2 regions of the Neptunomonas sp. ABH4_499 genome follow, and region 1 is predicted to be linked to the other one. Evidence: predicted binding sites of a transcription regulator. Region 1 holds the regulator's gene; the other holds the start of a gene.

Region 1 (3,420 bases):
AATCAGATCATCAAAGACCAGAACTTTGTCGCCAGCAGAGACGGCGTCTTTTTGCATCTCTACAACCGATGTGCCGTACTCTAAGGTGTATTCTTCGTGAATGGTTTCACCCGGCAGCTTGCCTTTTTTGCGGACCAATACCAAAGGAAGCTGCATCTCGTACGCCATGATCGAAGCCAGCAAAAAGCCGCGTGCATCGATGCAGGCAATGTGAGTGATTTCTGTTTCCATGTAGCGTTGGATAAACGCATTAGCAACCATCCGAAGTGCTTTAGGATCTTTAAAGATAGGCGTAATATCACGAAACATCACACCTGGCTCTGGCCAGTCTGGTAATGTACGGATTACAGATTTGACGTAAAACTCGTCATAAGACATGGATGGTTGACTCCTGAAATTACGTGGCAAATAGGCCACTTACAAACACAACCGCTAAGTATATCGGGTTCTTGCGAGTGCGCAAAATACGGTATGCATCATCCGACTGTCATTTGGTTTCGGTAACGTCTCAGTGTGGATCGCTAAGTCTCGAATAATAAGGAGCACAAAGACGATGAGCGCGTTTGAACAAGCGTTTTTAAAACACTACCTCACCTTTGGTTTAGGCTCGATGCCCAAGTCCGATGTGGATGCATTGGTCATGCACTTATTGGATAAGCACGGTTTGGATGGCTCGCCGCCGTTAGCGGTATACAGTCATCAGGCGGTCAGCGAAATGTTAAAAACCCCTGTGTCTAAAGTGAAAAAACTGCGTTATGACGCGGCGCTCAAATTTGGGGGAGATATCGAAGAGGAGGCGAAAGCGCGCCTGTTAGCCTCGTTGGATCGCGCGGTGTTTGAGCTTGAACAAGACCGTATTCTTTTAATCATCGAAGATATGCTGGCCAAACATTGGTTGCAGGGGCAGCTAAAAGCGCAGCAGCAGGTGTTTGATTTTTCGCTCAACTCCGAAATGATCAAGGTCTCGGCCGAGGGCTTATTTACTGTACTTGATGTCGTGTTTGATTCAGCGGAAGTGGCTGAGTTTAAAGAGGGTTACGAAAGCGCCAAGGAGATTCAGGATAGGGCGGAACGCCAAGCCTACTTTAAAGGCGTGTTGCGTCGTTTTGTTGAGTCGGCGGCCAAAGCGGCTGGTGCCGGTGTATTGGCTACCTTGGTTACTCTGTTAGGATCTTGAAATTACAGGTAAGTACTTATGTTGACGCAGCTCAATGTTTTTAAACCTGAATAGAGGTTTAATGGACTCGTTGGGTTACACAGAGATGGCTACTCTTTGTGCAACATTAGGCGCCGGGCACAGGGAACTGCCCGGCGTTTTTTATTGTGCCTAACACACATGCGAACTTGTGAAGATTGTGTTTTCGTTGATCAATAAAAAAGCCCTGATAACAATGCGTTATCAGGGCTTTTTTATGTTGGGTCTCGATTTACAGCGTGAGTGTTTGTGCTTGTTCCTCTTCTTCACCTACGCACTCGCCAGAGGCAATCATGAGCTCGTCCATATCCAGTAGGCGAATCTCTTTGCCATCGACTTCAAGGAGTCCGTTTTTCTGGAAACGCGTAAAGATTCGGCTTACCGTTTCGACCGCCAAACCTAGATAGTTACCGATCTCGTTACGAGACATAGACAGACGGAAATTGCTTTCAGAGTAACCACGGGCTTTAAAGCGTTGGGACAGCTTCAGTAAGAAGGTGGCGATGCGCTCCTCGGCGTTCTTTTTCGAGAGCAGCAGCATCATTTGCTGATCTTCACGGATCTCTTTACTCATGGTGCGCATCACTTGGCGACGTAACTCAGGCAACTGCCCACACAGGTTGTCCAAGTTATCGAATGGGATCTCGCACACGGTCGTGGTTTCTAAAATCTTAACCGAGATAGGGTACTCTTGGTGATCAAAGCCGCTCAAGCCAACCAGCTCGCCAGGGAAGTAAAAGCCAGTTATTTGCTCTTCACCTTCATTGGTAAGGGTATAGCTTTTCACGCTGCCTGCCCGAATGGCATACACAGATGTAAAACCCTCACCTTGATGGAACAGGTGCTCTCCTTTTTTCAACGGACGACTTTTATCGATGATGTCATCCAGTCGATCCATTTCTGTCATGTTGAGTGACACGGGTAAACAGAGAGAGCTCAGGCTGCAGTTGCTGCAATGAGCTTGGTGAATGCTGCGAAGTTTCCCTTCTTTGGCGGTATCAGTCATGACCCAATCCTGTAAATAGTGGTAAAGGTTTTCGATGGATTCATCAAAAACCCTACAGATTATGTACCAAATAATCGTTTGTTTGAATGGTATATTAGATAATTCTTGAAAAACTCTGCACCTTTTGAGCTTTCGGTATGTAGGCATCAAATGCCATACAGATGCGCCTGATTAACAAGCGCCCTGCCGGGGTAACGAACAGTTTTTCAGGGCTACGTGTGATCAGCTTATCGGCTTCAAAACGCGCTAGCTCTTCTTCGGCATCAAAGAAGTAGTCTTTAAAACACATCCCAAATTGCTGCTCAACATGTTGAATATCCAGCTTAAAGTGGCAGATCAATTCGGTGATCACGTGACGACGGATGTGATCGTCTTGATGTAAGGTCACACCACGGCGTATGGCGTGCCCGCGTGTTTTGACCGCGTTTGCCCATGCATCTACTTCGTGTTCGTTTTGGTAGTACACATCGCCAATTTGGCTGATGGCCGAAACGCCCATCGCTACCAGATCACATTGTGCGTGTGTCGTATAGCCTTGAAAGTTACGATGCAGGTGGCCTTCGCGCTGCGCTTTAGCAAGCTCGTCATCCGGCTTGGCAAAGTGATCCATCCCGATGTACACATAACCGGCTGCCAGCAGTGTGTTTATGGTGGATTGCAGAATTCGCAGTTTTTCCGATGGAGAGGGCAGAGCTTCTGCATCAATCCGACGTTGTGGGCGAAAGCGCTCTGGCATATGGGCGTAGTTAAACACCGATAACCGATCTGGACTCATCTTAATCACCGTCGAGAGCGTTTTATTAAAGCGCTCAAGGTCTTGATGGGGTAGGCCGTAGATCAGATCCATATTGATGGATCGAAAACCCAGTCGGCGCGCTTCATCAAGAATGGCTTGTACCGATTCGATGCTTTGTTCGCGATTAACGGCTTTTTGCACCACAGGGTCTACATCTTGGATACCCAAGCTTATGCGGTTAAAGCCGATCTTTCGAAGGCGAGCTAAGGTGTCGAAGGTGACCTCGCGCGGGTCAATTTCGATGGAGTAGTCACCCTCGTCGTCATCGCGTAATCGAAACGCCTGACGAAGCTTGTTCATTAAGGCTTCCATTTGATCATCACTGATGAAGGTGGGGGTGCCGCCGCCCCAATGAAGCTGGTCAACCAAACGGTTTTCACCGTATAGGGCTGCCATCTGATCGATCTCTTTGAATAAGGTTTC
Region 2 (3,420 bases), on a different contig from region 1:
GGTTTGTGGGAGTTACCTACCCAAGGCCAAATGTAGGTTTGGGTGATCAGCGTCAGCACAATCAACACACAAGAGACACCAAAAACCGTGGTTTGGTGCCTTAAAAACTGCTCGCGGTACTGGGAATAGAGCATTCCCAGCAAGTAATACGGCGTATAGTACACAACGGATTGAATCACACTGTTACCGTGCGGCCGATGAACAAACATCGCGAGTATGCTGAAAGCGATCAATAATCGAACTTGGCTTTGCCACGGCAATTTTAAATACGCCAAGAACACAGGTGATAACGCAAACACGACAAAAATAAACGGTATGTACCAATGCGGGTACAGTACATAGAAGTGTTTTACCGTGTGGTAGATCAGCTCGGGCAGTTGCTCAACGGTTTTGCCATCCTTAAAGATCCAGATAAGCACTTTACAGGCCAATCCAATTAGCGAGCCCCATAAAAAAGGGATCAACACGTTTTGCGCTTTCTTGATCATAAACGGCTGCCAATCAAACCGTTTGGCAAACACCGCGTGCAAAAAGAAACCAGAAATAAAGACAAACACCGCTGTACCGCCGCGCAATAGGTTTTCCAGCAATAGCGGAAAACCTTTTTCGGAGTTGTACACAGAGTGTCCCAGCACAATCAAAATGATGGCCAGTGCACGCAGGTAATCAAACTCAAGTAAGCGATCTTTCACTCAAATGATTCCACAAAAAATGGTCCGAGACTTAGATTGAGCTGCAGGAAGGATAGGAACCGGTTTGACCGCCAGAACAGGCAAGACATAAGGCAGGAGTGAGCTCGGTAAACCCGACTGCAAGCGGGGCTATTATGCGGTTTACCAAACGCTTTCGCTAGCGATAAATCCTTGACGCCTAATAAAAAATTGAACGGCCATTCCCGGGCCTGATCCTTCATGCGCCTTAGCGTTTAAGGCACATGCAAGGCTCATCCACTGTTCAATATGACCCATTTCAATCGCAGGGGTTCCCGCTATACCAGCACAGAGCAGGTTAAGGAGCGTGTTTAGCCATGGCTTCTTGCTGTTTAAGCAGTGGCTCGTAACGTTGGTCGGTCAATGTTTTTAGGAAGGCCACCAAGGCATCAATGCGGCGGTTATCAAGGGCCGGCCCTGTTTCGAGCTCTTCTAACGATAGGTTTTCAGCCACTTCCGGGGCACGCCACTGCTCACCCGTTTCGGGGTTGATCTGGCGCTTAGCGCTTTTGCTGTTGTACTTGTTGTAAAATAGAATCACGGTGCGTAAGTCTTCAAACACGCCGTTGTGCATGTACGGCCCTGTCACGGCCACATTACGAAGCGTCGGCACCTTGTGCTTACCGCTTTGCGCGGGGTCATCGTTCACATGCGGGTTTTGACGCAAACCAAAGTCTTTTTGACGCATCCCGTTAAATTGGCGAAGCGCCGTGTTCGCTGGTACGCCAATGTTGTGATATTCGTAGTTGGTGAAGGTCTCGTCGCTGCGATTAGGCGTTGTGCGCAGTTGGTGGCACAGATTGCAGTTGGTAAATTGCTGCGAGAAAAACAGGGTACGACCCAGCTCCTCCTCGGGCGTCAGTTTCACCTCACCGCGCAGGAAACGATCGTATTTGGAATCAAATGGCGAGAAGAACTCGCTGCCCTCAAAGGTCGCAATCGCATCGGTCATCGCATCGTAGGCATGATCCGGGTTTTGGAACACCGCCTCACCGTAAATGCCCTTGAATTGCTGCACATAGACCGGGTTCTCTTTTAAGCGATCCACCACCGAGCGCTTATTCGGCATACCCATCTCGATGGGATTGAGTGGAGGGCCGCCGGCTTGCTCTGCCAGATTCGCAGCGCGACCATCCCAAAACTGCCCACCGGCGTATTTGCCATCTTTTTTACGATGAAACTTAGGCGAGAACGAAGCGTAACCCACACTCGGTGCGTTTCGATCGCCAATGGACTGACCATCATCGCCCAGTGATGCGGCAAAACCGCCGCGGTGCTTACGTTTATCCACAAAGCCATCACCCGGCGCATGGCAGGTCGCACAAGACATGGTTCGGTTTTTAGATAACGCAGGGTCAAAAAACAGCATCTGACCTAACGTGGCTTTGCTTTTATCATGGGTTTCATCATGCGCTGAAACGGCCTGTTCGGCCGGAGCATCCGCGGCGCGGCTTGGCGATACAAAGCCGATTAAAAGCAACACGCTTAACACAATAGGCTGGCATCGAAGAAAGGACTGGATCACAACTACCTCCGTCTGGCCGTTTCACCCGCAGCTCAGACTGACAATACAAAACATTCAACAGCAATAAATAAAGCTTACTCTGATTGTACCTGATGAAACCTGATTCGGATCAAGTTTTGAGTTTCCTAACCTAAGACACAATTGTAATAAGAATGTTTCTCATTTATATTAAGCGGTCTTTGCATACCCCCTGTATAGACTCATGTGATTAAAGGAGTTCTTCATGAAGACGGTTTCCCGCCTAGCATTGGCGGCTGCGATCAGTGCAGCAACCCCTATGGCTTTTGCTGCAACAGCAGCTGACGTTCTGAAAACGTACGGCGACATCGCAGAAGCGGCGTACGCTGATTCACTTAGCACTGCGCAAGCACTGAAAGGAAAAATCGACGCTCTGTTGGCTGAGCCGACTGAAGCGAACCTGAAAGCCGCTCGTGAAGCATGGGTTGAAGCCCGCGTTCCTTACCAACAAACCGAAGCGTACCGTTTCGGTAACGCCATCGTTGATGACTGGGAAGGCAAAGTAAACGCATGGCCTTTGGATGAAGGTTTGATCGACTACGTTGATGCGAACAGCTACGGCGAAGAGTCCGACGAAAACCCAGTGTACGCGGCAAACGTGATCGCCAACACTCAAATCACTCTGGGCAACGAAACCGTTGATGTGACTAAGATCACTCCAGAGCTTCTGGCCGAGACACTGCACGAAGCTGACGAAGTGGAAGCGAACGTTGCAACTGGCTACCACGCCATCGAATTCTTGCTGTGGGGCCAAGACCTGAACGGCACAGAAAAAGGTGCAGGCAACCGTCCAGCATCTGACTTTAGCTTGGAAGATTGCACCGGCGGTAGCTGTGAGCGTCGTCGTGAATATCTGACCGCCGCAACTAACTTGTTGATCACCGACCTTGAAGAGATGGCCGCTAACTGGAAAGAGGGCGGTGCCGCTCGCCAAGAACTGGCCGACAAAGGTGAAGACGGTGGTTTAGCAACCATCCTGACCGGTATGGGTTCTTTGTCTTACGGTGAGCTTGCGGGTGAGCGTATCAAGCTTGGCCTGATGCTGCACGACCCAGAAGAAGAGCACGATTGCTTCTCTGACAACACGCACTGGTCACACTACTACGACGCTAAAAGCATCAAGAACGTTTACGAAGGGTCTTACACTCGCGTTGACGGTTCTGTCGT

The links. Region 1 encodes FNR, which switches genes on or off when oxygen is low (the NO sensors DNR and NnrR bind a similar motif). Its sites were predicted from a motif close to TTGATNTANATCAA; they were not measured.
Positions count from the first base shown of each region.
Region 2: the regulator FNR is predicted to act here: its motif matches at 2,335-2,348, upstream of ACXAF9_RS14545 (cytochrome-c peroxidase).

Region 1 is NZ_JBSWXK010000005.1:69,738-73,157, forward strand. It holds gene ACXAF9_RS06570 (adenine phosphoribosyltransferase) at 1-378, opposite strand, end outside; gene ACXAF9_RS06575 (hypothetical protein) at 554-1,177, shown strand; gene fnr (fumarate/nitrate reduction transcriptional regulator Fnr) at 1,428-2,201, opposite strand; gene hemN (oxygen-independent coproporphyrinogen III oxidase) at 2,296-3,420, opposite strand, start outside.
Region 2 is NZ_JBSWXK010000014.1:82,370-85,789, reverse strand. It holds gene ACXAF9_RS14550 (acyltransferase family protein) at 1-692, opposite strand, end outside; gene ACXAF9_RS14545 (cytochrome-c peroxidase) at 1,009-2,235, opposite strand; gene ACXAF9_RS14540 (imelysin family protein) at 2,459-3,420, shown strand, end outside.